DNA from 2 places in the Kitasatospora sp. NPDC096140 genome. Region 2 is predicted to be linked to the other one. Evidence: predicted binding sites of a transcription regulator. Region 2 holds the regulator's gene; the other holds the start of a gene.
What was found. Region 2 encodes HrcA, which represses chaperone genes, less so after heat shock. Its sites were predicted from a motif close to TTNGCACTCNGNNNNNCNGAGTGCNAA; they were not measured.

Region 1 (7,360 bases), on a different contig from region 2:
ACGTCCAGACCATCGCCGTCGACGACCGGCACCAGGGCGCCGGCCTCGGCACGGCGCTGCTCACCGACCTGATCCGGGAGTCCGCCCGGCGCGGCTGCGCCGAACTGCTGCTGGAGGTGCGGGTGGACAACCCGCGGGCCCAGCGGCTGTACGAGCGCCACGGCTTCGAACCGGTGGGCATCCGGCGCGGCTACTACCAGCCCGCCAACGTCGACGCGCTGGTGATGCGCCTCGACCACCCCAGCACTGACAGCACTGACCCGAAGGACATTGAGGACACCCGCCATGGCTGACGAACCGCTCGTCCTCGGCATCGAGACCTCCTGCGACGAGACCGGCGTCGGCATCGTGCGCGGCACCACGCTGCTGGCCGACGCGGTCGCCTCCAGCGTCAACGACCACGCCCGCTTCGGCGGCGTCGTCCCGGAGATCGCCAGCCGCGCCCACCTGGAGGCGATGGTCCCGACCATCCAGCGCGCCCTGGACACCGCCGGGATCAAGGCGAGCGACCTGGACGGCATCGCCGTCACGGCCGGCCCCGGCCTGGCCGGCGCGCTGCTGGTCGGCGTCAGCGCCGCGAAGGCGTACGCCTGGGCGCTGGACAAGCCGCTGTACGGGGTCAACCACCTCGCCTCGCACATCTGCGTCGACCAGCTGGAGCACGGCCGGCTGCCCTCGCCGACGATGGCCCTGCTGGTCTCCGGCGGGCACTCCTCGCTGCTGCTCAGCGAGGACATCACGAGCGATGTCCGCCCGCTCGGCGCGACCATCGACGACGCGGCCGGCGAGGCGTTCGACAAGGTCGCCCGGGTGCTCGGCCTGGGCTTCCCCGGCGGCCCGGTGGTCGACCGGAGGGCGCGCGAGGGCGACCCGAAGGCGATCGCCTTCCCGCGCGGCCTGAGCGGCCGGAACGACCCCGCGTACGACTTCTCGTTCTCCGGTCTGAAGACCGCCGTCGCCCGCTGGGTGGAGGCCAAGCGCCGGGCCGGCGAGGAGGTGCCGATCGCCGACGTGGCGGCGTCCTTCCAGGAGGCGGTCACCGACGTGCTCACCCGCAAGGCCGTCAAGGCGTGCAAGGACAACGGCGTCGACCACCTGATGATCGGCGGCGGCGTGGCGGCAAACTCGCGACTGCGCGAGATGGCCCAGCAGCGCTGCGACCGGGCCGGCATCCGACTGCGGGTGCCGCGGCCGGGCCTGTGCACCGACAACGGCGCGATGGTGGCGGCGCTGGGCTCCGAGATGGTGTGGCGCGACCGTGCGCCGTCCGCGTTCGAGCTGTCCGCCGACTCCTCGCTGCCGGTGACCGAGGTCCACGTGCCGGCCGCGGGCTTCGGGCACGGGGACGTCCACGGACAGGCCTACGACGCCCTGGGCGGCGGCGCCGGATGACCGTCGCCGCGATGTGGGAGGCCCGGGCGGCGGACGGCCGCGGGGCCGAACTCGCCGCCTGGGTGCGGGAGTCGGTGCTGCCCGCGGTGCGCGGCACGGCCGGTCTTGAGCGCCTCGAAGTGTTCTCCGCCCCGGGCGAGCGGGTGCTCCTGATCACCTGGTGGAGCGGCGTGCCGGTGCCGGTCGCCGACCCGCCGGCCGAGCTGCTCGGCCGGCCGGTGCACCGCTGGTCCTTCACCAGCGAGCACGTCGAACAGGTCGAACAGGTCGAATAGGTCGTCACCGGGAACCGCGACCCCGGCCGCTACCGTGAATCAGCTGATAGAAAGCTGAACGGGAACCGGGAGCGCGGTGCGGTGAGCAGGGACGGGCGGAGCAGGACCAGGACGTACGCGGCGGGGGCGCTGGCCCTGCTGGCCTTCGCCACCGCGTGCGGCGACAACGGAGGCGGCGGCACGACCGCGCCGGCCGGCACGTCGGCGGCGTCGGGCACGCCCCAGCCGGCCGCGGCAGCCCCGAGCAGCGCGGCCGCCACCCCGGGGGCCGCCCCGGCGGGCGCGAACGCGGCGGCCTGGGCGAAGTGGAACCTCACCCCGCTCCCGCCCGCCCCGGCGCCGCCCGCCGACAAGCCCATCAAGCTCGAACGGACCGGCCCGGTACCGGTGTTCAGCGACGTGAAGACGACCGACAAGGTGGTCTTCATCACCATCGACGACGGCGCCGAGAAGGACCCGAAGTTCGTCGAGATGCTGACCGACCTCAAGGTGCCGATCTCGATGTTCCTGACCAAGGACATCGTCAAGAACGACTACGGCTACTTCAAGCCGCTCCAGGCGCTCGGCAACCACATCCAGAACCACACCGTGGACCACCCGGTGATGAGCAAGCTGTCGCCGGACAAGCAGAAGTCCGAGGTCTGCGACGACCAGGCCGCGCTCACCCAGCAGTACGGCACCGCGCCGCTGCTGTTCCGCCCGCCGTTCGGCGACGGTGCCAACACCCCGACGCTCAACACCGCGGTGCAGCAGTGCGGCCCGCGCGCGGTCGTGCTGTGGCGCGAGTCGATGCAGATCCACGACATGCAGTACCAGGCGGGGGACAAGAAGCTGAAGCCCGGCGACATCATCCTGGCGCACTTCCGCGGCCCCAAGGAGCTCAAGGGCGCCACGATGACCCAGATGTTCGGCGACCTGCTGGCCCGGATCCAGGAGCAGGGCTTCTCGGTGGCGCGGCTGGAGGACTACATCCAGGCCCCCGCCTCCTAGGCCCCGGAGGCCCGGACCGGCTGCCCCAGCATCATCAGCGGGCCGTGGTCGGTGCGGCTGAGGATCACCGTGACGGTGTTCGGCCCGGAGGGCTTGAGCTGGCGGCGCAGCTCCTCCGGGGTGATCGCCATCCCGCGCTTCTTGATCACCACCGTGCCGACCCCGCGCTCGCGCAGCAGCGCCTTCAGCTTCTTGATGTGGAAGGGCATCACGTCGGTGAGCTCGAAGGCGTGCGCGTACGGGGTGGCGACCAGCTCGTCCGAGGTCAGGTAGGCGATCTTCGGGTCGATCAGCCGGCCGCCGACCTGCTCGGCCACCTCGGCCACCAGGTGCGCCCGGATCACCGCGCCGTCCGGCTCGTACAGGTAGCGCCCGACCGGGCCGGCCGGCGGGTCGGGCAGATCGCCGCCGGTGAGGCTGTCGCCGTGCGGCAGCAGGGTGGCGCGGTGCGGGCCGGCGGCCCTGGTGCCGAACCAGAGCACCGCCTCCTTGACGTCGCCGTGGTCGGAGACCCACTCGGCCTCGGCGTCCGCCGGGACGGCCTCGTGCGGGATGCCCGGTGCGACCTTCAGCGCCCCGATCGGGGTGCGCCGGCCGGCCTCGATCGCCCAGGAGAGCGGCGGGGCGTACGCCTCGGGGTCGAACACCCGGCCGCGCGAGGTCCGTCGGGCCGGGTCGGTGAACACCGCGTCGTAGCCGGCGACGTCCACCTCGGCGACGTCCGCGCAGCGCACCTCGACCAGCTCGGCCAGGCCCAGCGCGGCGGCGTTCGCGGCGGTGGCGGCGCAGGCCGCCGGGTCCTTGTCGACGGCCAGCACCTCGATGCCCGCCCGGGCCAGCGCCAGCACGTCCCCGCCGATGCCGCAGCACAGGTCCGCCAGCCGCCGTACGCCCAGCTCGGCGAACCGTCGCGCCCGCCACTCGGCCACGCTGCGCCGGGTGGACTGCTCGACCCCGTTGGGCGTGAAGTACATCAGGTCGGCGTCCGCCCCGAACTTCGCGCGCGCCCGCTGCCGCAGCCGCGCCTGCCCGAAGGCCGCCGACACCAGCTCCGCCGGGTGCTCCCGCCGCAGCCGGGTGGCCAGCGCGAGCTCCTCCTCGGGGGTGAACTCGCGCAGCTCGGCGAGCAGGGCCTGGCCCTCGGGGGTCAGCAGGGGCTGGAGGTTCTCGGTGTCCACGGGGTCATTCTCGCCGGTCGGCGCGGCGCCGTGCCCGGGGCGGGCGCGAGCGGGCGGAGCCCGGCTCGGGCCCCGCGGACGGCGGGCGGCGTGCTCATCCGAGGGCGGCCAGGCAGAGCACGACGGGCAGGGCGAAGGGGGCGACCGCGGCGGAGATCGGCAGCAGCCGGTAGTCGGCCCGTTCGCCGAGCACGGCGACGGCGACCGGCACGCCCCAGCCGATGACCAGGGCGCAGAGCGCGCCGTAGGCGACGCAGCCGCCACTGTCGGAGCCGAAGGCTTCGGCCACCGCTGCGCCCAGCCAGAAGGCGCCGAGCGGGAGGGCGGCCAGTACGGGCAGGAGTGCCACCGCGAGCACGGCGTCCTGCGCGTCGGACGGGCCGAGGCGTACCGGGGTGTCGGTCATGGCACGAGTGTGCCGAGGGCGCCGACGGTCGCACATGAGTACGGGTACTCATCCCTCGGCCGGGGCTGTCCGGGCGCGCCGTTGGCACTCTGGTTGACTGAGTGCTAACACGGCCCTATGGTCGTCCTTGGCACTCCCCACCGGGGGAGTGCTAACGCGAAGACGTGTGTCTGACCCCCGCGACGGCAGACCCGCAGGCTCGCCCCTACCCGTTAGAAAACCCCGTAATCTCCGAAGGGGAGCTCGGACGTGACCACCAGCAGCAAGGTTGCCATCAAGCCGCTTGAGGACCGCATCGTGGTCCAGCCGCTCGACGCCGAGACGACCACGGCCTCCGGCCTGGTCATCCCGGACACCGCCAAGGAGAAGCCCCAGGAGGGCGTCGTCCTGGCCGTCGGCCCGGGCCGCTTCGAGGACGGCCAGCGTCTGCCGCTCGACGTCGCCGTCGGTGACATCGTCCTGTACTCGAAGTACGGCGGCACCGAGGTGAAGTACCAGGGCGAGGAGTACCTCGTCCTCTCGGCTCGTGACGTTCTCGCCATCATCGAGAAGTAAACGCAGCATCGAGAAGTAAGTCGTTCCGACCCGCCCCGGATCCGTGTCCCAAGTGACAGGGGCCCGGGGCGTGGTTGTTGGTTCACGTAGTTCGGCGGCCGGTGGGCCGGCCGCAGCCCCGAGGGAATAGGGAACATGGCGAAGATCCTGCAGTTCGACGAGGACGCCCGCCGCTCGCTGGAGCGCGGTGTCAACAAGCTGGCCGACACCGTCAAGGTGACCATCGGCCCCAAGGGCCGCAACGTCGTCATCGACAAGAAGTTCGGCGCCCCGACCATCACCAACGACGGTGTCACCATCGCCCGTGAGGTCGAGCTGGACGACCCGTACGAGAACCTTGGCGCGCAGCTCGTCAAGGAGGTCGCCACCAAGACCAACGACGTCGCGGGTGACGGCACCACCACCGCCACCGTGCTGGCCCAGGCCCTGGTCAACGAGGGTCTGCGCAACGTCGCCGCCGGTGCCGGCCCGGCCGCCCTGAAGAAGGGCATCGACAAGGCCGTCGCCGCCGTCTCCGAGCACCTGCTGTCCGTCGCCCGCGAGATCGAGGGCAAGGACGACGTCGCCGCCGTCGCGTCCCTCTCCGCCCAGGACACCCAGGTCGGCGAGCTGATCGCCGAGGCGATCGACAAGGTCGGCAAGGACGGTGTCATCACCGTCGAGGAGTCGAACACCTTCGGCGTGGAGCTGGACTTCACCGAGGGCATGCAGTTCGACAAGGGCTACCTGTCGCCGTACTTCGTCACCGACGCGGAGCGGCAGGAGGCGGTCCTGGAGGACCCGTACATCCTGATCAACCAGGGCAAGATCTCCTCCATCCAGGAGCTGCTGCCGCTGCTGGAGAAGATCCTGCAGGGCGGTGCCTCCAAGCCGCTGCTGATCATCGCCGAGGACGTCGACGGCGAGGCGCTGTCGACCCTGGTCGTGAACAAGATCCGCGGCACCTTCAACGCCGTCGCCGTCAAGGCCCCGGGCTTCGGTGACCGCCGCAAGGCGATCCTGGGCGACCTGGCCACCCTGACCGGCGGCACGGTCATCTCCGAGGAGGTCGGCCTCAAGCTCGACCAGGTCGGCCTGGACGTGCTGGGCACCGCCCGCCGCGTGACCATCACCAAGGACGAGACCACCGTCGTCGACGGCGCCGGTGACGCCGAGGCCGTGGCCGGCCGCGTCGCCCAGATCAAGGGCGAGATCGCCGCCACCGACTCCGACTGGGACCGCGAGAAGCTGCAGGAGCGCCTGGCCAAGCTGGCCGGCGGCGTCTGCGTCATCAAGGTCGGCGCCGCCACCGAGGTGGAGCTGAAGGAGCGCAAGCACCGCCTGGAGGACGCCATCTCGGCGACCCGCGCCGCGGTCGAGGAGGGCATCGTCGCCGGCGGTGGCGCCTCCCTGGTCCACGCCGCCAAGGTGCTGGACGAGGGCCTGGGCCTGTCGGGTGACGAGGCCACCGGTGTCGCCGTGGTCCGCAAGGCGCTGCACGAGCCGCTGCGCTGGATCGCCCAGAACGCCGGCCTGGAGGGCTACGTCATCACCTCCAAGGTCTCCGAGCTGGAGATCGGCCAGGGCTACAACGCCGCCACCGGCGAGTACGGCGACCTGGTGAAGGCCGGCGTCATCGACCCGGTCAAGGTCACCCGCTCCGCCCTGGAGAACGCCGCCTCGATCGCCTCCCTGCTGCTCACCACCGAGACCCTCGTGGTGGAGAAGAAGGAGGAGGAGGCCGACAACGGTCACGGCCACTCCCACGGTCACGGCCACTCGCACTGAGGCCCGAACGACTGACCGGAGGCCCGGTCCGCACCCCGCGAGGGGACGCGGGCCGGGCCTCCGGCCGTCGTCCGCCCGGTCGTCCGCCGGGTCGTGGCCGCTTCAACCATCAGTAGAATTTTGCAGAACGCAAAGATTGCCTTATAACTAAGGCATGATCGAGGCCCGCCACCTGCGCGTCCTGCGTGCCGTCGCCCGCACCGGCTCCTTCTCCGCCGCCGCTCGTGAGCTGGGGTGCACCCAGCCCGCCATCAGCCAGCAGATGAAGGCCCTGGAGAAGTCCGTGGACACCCCGCTGGTGGTCCGCTCGGGCCGCGGGATGCAGCTCAGCGAGGCCGGGCGGGTCCTGCTCAAGCATGCCACCGGGATCCTGGCCGGGCTCTCCGCCGCCGAGGAGGAGGTGGCCGCGATCGCCGGGCTGCGGGCCGGCCGGGTGCGGCTGGTGTCCTTCCCGACCGCGAGTTCCACCCTGGTGCCGCCCGCGGTCGCCCGGCTGCGGGACGGCCATCCGGGGGTGCGCGTGTCGCTGGTCGAGGCGGAGCCGCCGGAGTCGCTGGCGATGCTGCGCGGCGGCGAGTGCGAGATCGCGCTGGCCTTCCGCTACCCGCAGTCCGACGGCGCCGTCGTGCTGCCGCCGCCGGCGCACGGCACGCCGCGCGAGGCGCGGGCCGAGGCCAACCTGGAGGCCCAGCAGCTGACCGCCGGGACCGACTGGTCCGATCTGGTGGTCACCCCGCTGCTGGACGACCCGCTGGTGGGCCTGCTGCCGGCCGCCCACCCGCTGGCCGGGCGGGGCG
Region 2 (7,360 bases):
ATATACGCGTTCGCGAACGCGGGCGCTCTGTCCGGGGGCTACTCCGGCACGGTCACGAAGTCGATCAGTTCCTCCACCCGGCCCAGGAGTTCGGGCTCCAGGTCCTTGTAGCTGTCCACCTTCGACAGGATGTGCTTCCACGCCGCCGGGGTGTCGACGGGCCAGCCGAGGCGGCGGCAGGTGCCCTCCTTCCAGTCCTCGCCGCGGGGCACGGCGGGCCAGGCGGGGATGCCCACGGAGGCGGGCTTCACGGCCTGCCAGACGTCGATGTAGGGGTGGCCGACGACCAGGACGGACTCGCCGGTGACCCGGGCGGCGATGCGGTGCTCCTTCGTCCCCGGGAGCAGGTGGTCGACCAGCACGCCGAGGCGGCGGCCGGGGCCCGGGGCGAAGTCGGCGACGATCGCCGGCAGGTCGTCGATGCCGCGCAGGTACTCCACCACGACGCCCTCGATCCGCAGGTCGTCGCCCCAGACCCGTTCGACCAGCTCGGCGTCGTGCCGGCCCTCGACGTAGATCCGCGACTCGCGGGCGACCCGGGCGCGCGCGCCGGGGACGGCGACGGAGCCGGAGGCGGTGCGGCCGGGCGTGCGGGGCGCCGCCGGGGCGGTGGGGCGGACCAGGGTGACGACCCTGCCCTCCAGCAGGAAGCCGCGCGGGACCAGCGGGAACACCCGGTGCTTGCCGAAACGGTCCTCCAGGGTGACGGTGAACCCCTCGGCGGTCTTCTCGCAGCGCACCACCGCCCCGCAGAAGCCGGTCGCCGCCTCCTCGACCACGAGGTCCGGCTCGGCGGGCACCTCCGGGGCGGGGGTCTGCTTCTTCCACGGCGGGGTCAGGTCGGGTCCGTACTGGCGGCTGCGCATACGGGTGATCATAGGGAGGCCGGACGGGCCGTCAGAGGCCTGGCGCGCCCCAGACGGGGAACCAGCGGCTGAGGTCCTTCTCCAGCCGCAGGTCGTTCCCCAGCATCGCGTTGACCTGCAGCTCCAGCGGGCTGTTGCGCTTCTCCCCGCCGCCGGGCATCGGGGCGAACGGGTAGAAGGTGCCGCGCTTGTAGAGGTAGACCAGGGCCAGGGACTGCCCCTGCGGGTTGCGGAAGCCCACCAGCGAGCAGAGCAGCTGCGGCCCGAAGCCGTTCGCCTCCAGCTCGCTGTTGACCGCGTGCAGGTCGTTCACCAGCTCCGGCAGCTCCTGCGGGGAGTGCCGGGCCAGCAGCCAGGAGTAGCCGTAGTCGTCCTTGGAGGCCTCCACCGGCACGCCGCCGCGCTCGGTGTCCGCGTCCAGCAGCGCCCGCACCTGCTGCTCGACCTGCACGAAGGCCGCGCCCTCGACCGCCGCGAAGCAGACCGAGCCGAGCCCGGTGGGGGTGAACCCGGCGCCGGCCTCCAGGGTCAGCGCCGCGGACGGCACGCCGAACAGCTGGTCCAGGTCGGGTTTGACGGGCTTGGTGCGGCCGAACAGGGCGTCCAGGATTCCCACGGCGGTCCTCTCGTGTCGAACGGCGGGCGCGGGCTCAGCGGCCCAGCTGCTCGGTGATCTTCGCCAGCTGCGCCAGCCGCTTCTCCAGCGACGGGTGGGTGGAGAACAGCTGCGAGGCGGCCTCCCGCGCGCTCAGCGCGGGGGCGAAGTAGAAGGCGTTGTACGGCTGCGCCTGGCGCAGGTCCTTGCTGGGGATGGCCGCGATCTGCCCCGTCACCTTGGTCAGGGCCGAAGCGAGCGCGCTGGGCCGGCCGGTGAGCTGCGCGGCGGCGCGGTCGGCCGCCAGCTCGCGGTAGCGGGACAGCAGCCGGGTGAGCAGGAAGCTGATCGCGTAGACGAGCATCGAGACCAGCGGGATGATCAGGGCCACGATGGCCGCGTTCTGGTCGTTGTTGTTGCGACCGCCGCCCATGAACCCGCCGTACACGGCGATCCGGGTCATCGCGCCGGCGAGCACGCCGAGGAAGCCGGCGATCGTCATCACCGCGACGTCCCGGTGGGCGACGTGCGACAGCTCGTGCGCGAGGACGCCCTCCAGCTCCTCCGGCTCCAGCCGGCGCAGCAGGCCGGTGGTCACGCAGACCACCGCGTTCTGCGGGTTGCGGCCGGTGGCGAAGGCGTTGGGCATGTCGTTGTCGGCGACCGCCACGCGCGGTTTGGGCATGTCGGCCAGGGCGCAGAGCCGGTCGATCGTGCCGTGCAGTTGGGGGAACTCCTCCGGGGTCACCTGGTGGGCGCCCATGGCCCGTTCGGTGATCTTGTCGCTGAACCAGAACTGGGCCACGAACAGCCCGCCGGAGATCAGGACGATCAGCGGCCAGGCGCCGCGCAGCAGCGCGATCAGCAGGCCGGTGAAACCGACGTACAGCAGCCCGATCACGAACATCGTCGCGACCATGCGGCCGGTCAGGCCGCGGTCGGGCGCGAAACGGGTGTGCTGGCCCGAGCTCGACATCGCTTGCTCCTCCATTCGCCGTCGCTTCCGATGCTCCCACCCGGACGGCCCCGGGGCACCACCCGCGCGCCGGTGACCCGTGAACGGGCGGGGCCCCGCGGGCCGTACCCGGAACTGCGGGCAGGATCACGCCGGTCAAGCCGTTCCTGCCGTAGGACCCGGGCCTTACACTGGCAGGTACGGTTTTGGCACTCGTGTGTTCAGAGTGCCAAAACCGGGGCCTCCCGGAGCGGCCCGCTGCAGCACACAGGGACACACAGGGACACAGACGGACAACGTGCGAAGACGGAGGTGCGTGCCCCATGGCCGGTGAGGTCCGCCAGCTGGACGAACGCAAGCTCGCCGTGCTCCGCGCGATCGTGCAGGACTACGTGGGCACCGAGGAGCCGGTCGGCTCCAAGGCCCTGGTGGAGCGGCACAACCTCGGGGTCTCGCCGGCGACCGTCCGCAACGACATGGCGGCGCTGGAGGAGGAGGGCTACATCCACCAGCCGCACACCAGCGCCGGCCGCATCCCGACCGACAAGGGGTACCGCCTCTTCGTCGACAAGCTCGCCGAGATCAAGCCGATGAGCGCCCCCGAGCGCCGGGCGATCCGGCACTTCCTGGACGGCGCGGTCGACCTGGACGACGTGGTCGCGCGCACCGTGCGGCTGCTCGCCCAGCTGACCCGGCAGGTCGCGGTGGTGCAGTACCCGTCGCTGACGCGCTCGACCGTCCGGCACATCGAGCTGGTGGCGCTGGCCCCGGCCAAGGTGATGCTGGTGCTGATCACCAACACCGGCCGGGTCGAGCAGCGGATGGTCGACTGCCCGGGCACGGTCGGCGAGACCGTCCTGGCGGACCTGCGGACGGCGCTCAACACCGGAGCCGCCGGCCGCCGCCTCCCGGAGGTCCCGGGCGTGCTGGAGGAACTCCCGGCGATGTTCGAGCCGGCCGACCGGCCGACCGTCAGCACGGTCCTGGCGACCCTGTTCGAGACGCTCGCGGAACAGAACGAGGAGCGGATCATGCTGGCCGGCACGGCCAACCTGACCCGCTTCGGCCACGACTTCCCCCTCACCATCCAGCCGGTGCTGGAGGCCCTGGAGGAGCAGGTCATCCTGCTCCGCCTCCTGGGTGAGACCAATGACGCCGCGATGACGGTCCGGATCGGGCGGGAGAACGCCTACGAAGGGCTGAATTCCACCTCGGTCGTGTCCGTCGGTTACGGTTCGGGCGACGAGAGCGTGGCCAAACTGGGTGTGATCGGTCCGACCCGGATGGACTACCCAGGCACAATGGGGGCGGTGCGGGCGGTAGCGCGGTACGTGGGTCAGATCCTGGCCGAGTCGTAGCAAACGTCGCCGTTGGACGACCAACGGCGTCCAGTCGCAGCACTACTACAGGCGGAACAAGCGGAGCATTTGGTGGCCACGGACTACTACGCGGTACTCGGCGTCCGACGGGATGCGGGGCAGGACGAGATCAAGAAGGCGTTCCGGCGCCTGGCACGCGAACTGCACCCGGACGTCAACCCGGACCCGAAGACGCAGGAGCGGTTCAAGGAGATCAACGCCGCCTACGAGGTGCTCTCCGACCCGCAGAAGCGTCAGGTCTACGACCTCGGCGGCGACCCGCTGTCCCCGGGCGGCGGTGGCGGCGCGGGCGGCTTCGGCGCCGGCGCGGCGGGCTTCGGCTTCTCCGACATCATGGACGCCTTCTTCGGCGCCGCAGCCGGCCAGCGCGGCCCGCGCTCGCGCACCCGCCGCGGCCAGGACGCCATGATCCGGCTGGAGATCACCCTGGAGGAGGCCGCCTTCGGCACCACCAAGGAACTCCAGGTCGACACCGCCGTCACCTGCACCACCTGCAGCGGCGAGGGCGCGGCCCCCGGCACCACCGCGCAGACCTGTGACATGTGTCGCGGCAAGGGCGAGGTCTCCCAGGTCACCCGGTCCTTCCTGGGCCAGGTCATGACCTCCCGCCCCTGCCCGCAGTGCCAGGGCTTCGGCACCGTCGTGCCGACCCCGTGCCCGGAGTGCGCCGGCGACGGCCGGGTCCGCGCCCGCCGCACGCTGACCGTCAAGATCCCGGCCGGTGTCGACAACGGCACCCGGATCCAGCTGGCCGGCGAGGGCGAGGTCGGCCCCGGCGGCGGCCCGGCCGGCGACCTCTACGTCGAGATCGCCGAGACCACCCACGCCATCTTCCAGCGGCGCGGGGACGACCTGCACTGCACCGTCACCATCCCGATGACGGCGGCCTCACTCGGCACCCAGGTGCCGCTGCAGACCCTGGACGGCCTGGAGGAGGTCGACATCCGGCCCGGCACCCAGTCCGGCCAGTCGATCCCGCTGCACGGCCGCGGCATCACCCACCTGCGTGGGGGCGGCCGGGGCGACCTGATAGTGCACGTCGAGGTGAAGACGCCCACCAAGCTCGACGCCGAGCAGGAGGAGCTGCTGCGCCGCCTCGCGGTGCTGCGCGGCGAGGAGCGGCCGTCCGGCCAGTTCGCGCCGGGCCAGCAGGGCCTGTTCTCCCGCCTGAAGGACGCCTTCAACGGCCGGTAGCCGTCCGCGGAGGGGTGCCGGGGACCACCCGGCACCCCTTTCGCGTGCCCGATCCACCCCCTCCCGGAGGTTCCCCGCATGACCGCGCCCGTCTTCGTCGTCGAGACCGAGCGGATCGCCACCGCCGCGCCCGGCACCCTGGTGCGCCTGGACGGCCCGGAGGGCCGGCACGCGGCCGCCGTGAAGCGGCTGACGGCCGGCGAGGCGGTGACCCTCGCCGACGGGCTGGGACTCGGCGTGGACGGGACGGTCGCCGAGGTGCTCGGCAAGGACGCGATCGACGTGGCCGTCACCGCGGTGCGCCGCGAGCCGGAGCCCGCGCCGCGGATCGTCGTCGTCCAGGCGCTGCCCAAGGGCGACCGCGGCGAGCTGGCCGTCGAGACCATGACCGAGGTCGGCGTGGACGCGGTGATCCCGTGGGCGGCCTCGCGCTGCATCACCCAGTGGAAGGGCGAGCGCGGCGCCAAGGCGCTCGCCAAGTGGCGGGCCACCGCCCGCGAGGCGGGCAAGCAGTCCCGCCGGCTGCGCTTCCCCGAGGTGCACGACCCGATGACCACCAGGCAGCTGGCTCCCGTCCTGGCGCGGGCCGCGTTCGCCGCCGTGCTGCACGAGGAGGGCGCCGAGCCGCTGGCGCACGCCGCGCTGCCCGGCAGCGGCGACCTCGTGCTCGTCGTCGGCCCGGAGGGCGGGGTCTCCCCGGAGGAGCTGGCCGCGTTCGCCGAGGCGGGCGCCCGGCCGTACCGGCTGGGGCCCTCGGTGCTGCGCACCTCCACCGCCGGGGTGGCCGCCGGCGCGCTGCTGCTCGGGCGCACCGGCCGCTGGGCCTGAGGCCCGTCCGGCCCGCACCCGGCCGGGGCCCGTACTACGACCCCGCGGCGGCGTCCAGCGGGCTCGCCCGACCGGCCCGACTCTGCCGAAAAGCCCGGCGGCTCGTACGCGCACGTGCCTACGCTGGCCGCGTGACGGACTTCCTGAGCACCCCCGCGGGCGCCTACCTGCGCCACCCCCACCTGCACGGCGACCTGGTCACCTTCGTCGCCGAGAACGACCTGTGGCTCGCCCCGCTGGAGGGCGGCCGGGCCTGGCGGCTGACGGCCGACCACCTGCCGGTCCACGATCCCCGGTTCTCCCCGGACGGGCGGCACATCGCCTTCACCTCCGCCCGGGACGGCGCGCCCGAGGTGCACGTGGTGCCGGTGGACGGCGGCCCGTCGCGCCGGCTCACCCACTGGGGCAGCGGCCAGACCCGGGTGCAGGGCTGGACGGAAGACGGCCGCCCGATCGCCACCACCACGGCCGGCCAGGCCACCCTGCGCCGCACCTGGGCGCACGCCGTGCCGCTGGACGGCGGCGAGCCCGCCCGGCTGCCGTACGGGCCGATCGGCGGGATCGCCTTCGAACCGGGCGGCGACCGGGTGCTGCTGGCGAGCGCGGCGATCCGCGAACCGGCCTGGTGGAAGCGCTACCGGGGCGGGCGGGCCGGCAAGCTGTGGATCGGCCGGGACGAGTTCGTCCGCGTCCACGAGGAGCTGGACGGCCAGCTGTCCTCGCCGCTGTGGGTCGCTGGGCCCCTCCTGCCCGATGGCGGGCAAGGAGGGAGGATCGCGTTCCTGTCCGACCACGAGGGCGTCGGCGAGCTGTGGTCCAGCCTCCCGGACGGCTCCGACCTGCGCCGCCACACCGCCGACCCGGACGGCTTCTACGCCCGCAACGCCGCCACCGACGGCACCCGGGTGGTGTTCCACCGGGCCGGCGACGTCTGGCTGCTGGACGACCTGGAGGGCGCCGAGCCGCGCCGCCTGGAGGTCCGGTTGGCCGGCCCGCGCACCGGCCTGCGCCCCCGGCCGGTGCCCGCCGCGCACTGGCTGGAGTCCGTCGCCCCCGACCGCACCGGCCGGGCCAGCGCCGTCGTGGTGCGCGGCAGCGTGCACTGGCTGACCCACCGGGAGGGCCCGGCCCGGGTGCTGGACGAGACGCCGGGGGTGCGCGGGCGGCTGGTCCGGGTGGTGCCCGGCGAGGACGGCGCCCAGGGCGTGCTGTGGGTGTCCGACGCCGAGGGCGAGGACGCCCTGGAGTTCGCGCCCGCGGTGCACGGCGCCGAGCGCCGCCGGCTGGCCGCCGGACAGCTCGGCCGGGTCAACTCGCTGGCCGTCTCCCCGGACGGCAAGCAGGCCGCGCTCGGCGTGCACGACGGCCGGGTGCTGCTGGTGGCGCTCGCCGACGGCACCGTGCACGAGCTGGACCGCAGCACCGACGGCGAGGTCGGCGGGCTGGTCTTCAGCCCGGACTCCGCCTGGCTGGCCTGGTCGCGGCCGGTGCCGGGGCTGGGGCCGTTCTCGCTGCGCCAGATCGTGCTGGCCAACCTCGCCAC

Region 1: the regulator HrcA is predicted to act here: its motif matches at 4,323-4,349, upstream of groES (co-chaperone GroES).

What each region holds. Positions count from the first base shown of each region.
Region 1 is NZ_JBEOUW010000004.1:103,318-110,677, forward strand. Features, by position in the region: gene rimI (ribosomal protein S18-alanine N-acetyltransferase) at 1-293, shown strand, start outside; gene tsaD (tRNA (adenosine(37)-N6)-threonylcarbamoyltransferase complex transferase subunit TsaD) at 286-1,392, shown strand; gene ABT048_RS05265 (hypothetical protein) at 1,389-1,667, shown strand; gene ABT048_RS05270 (polysaccharide deacetylase family protein) at 1,749-2,657, shown strand; gene ABT048_RS05275 (THUMP-like domain-containing protein) at 2,654-3,835, opposite strand; gene ABT048_RS05280 (hypothetical protein) at 3,930-4,241, opposite strand; gene groES (co-chaperone GroES) at 4,491-4,796, shown strand; gene groL (chaperonin GroEL) at 4,932-6,563, shown strand; gene ABT048_RS05295 (LysR family transcriptional regulator) at 6,718-7,360, shown strand, end outside.
Region 2 is NZ_JBEOUW010000027.1:17,893-25,252, forward strand. Features, by position in the region: gene ABT048_RS25940 (DUF3097 domain-containing protein) at 39-866, opposite strand; gene pspAB (PspA-associated protein PspAB) at 898-1,482, opposite strand; gene htpX (zinc metalloprotease HtpX) at 1,517-2,437, opposite strand; gene hrcA (heat-inducible transcriptional repressor HrcA) at 2,740-3,774, shown strand; gene dnaJ (molecular chaperone DnaJ) at 3,847-4,989, shown strand; gene ABT048_RS25965 (16S rRNA (uracil(1498)-N(3))-methyltransferase) at 5,068-5,817, shown strand; gene ABT048_RS25970 (S41 family peptidase) at 5,949-7,360, shown strand, end outside.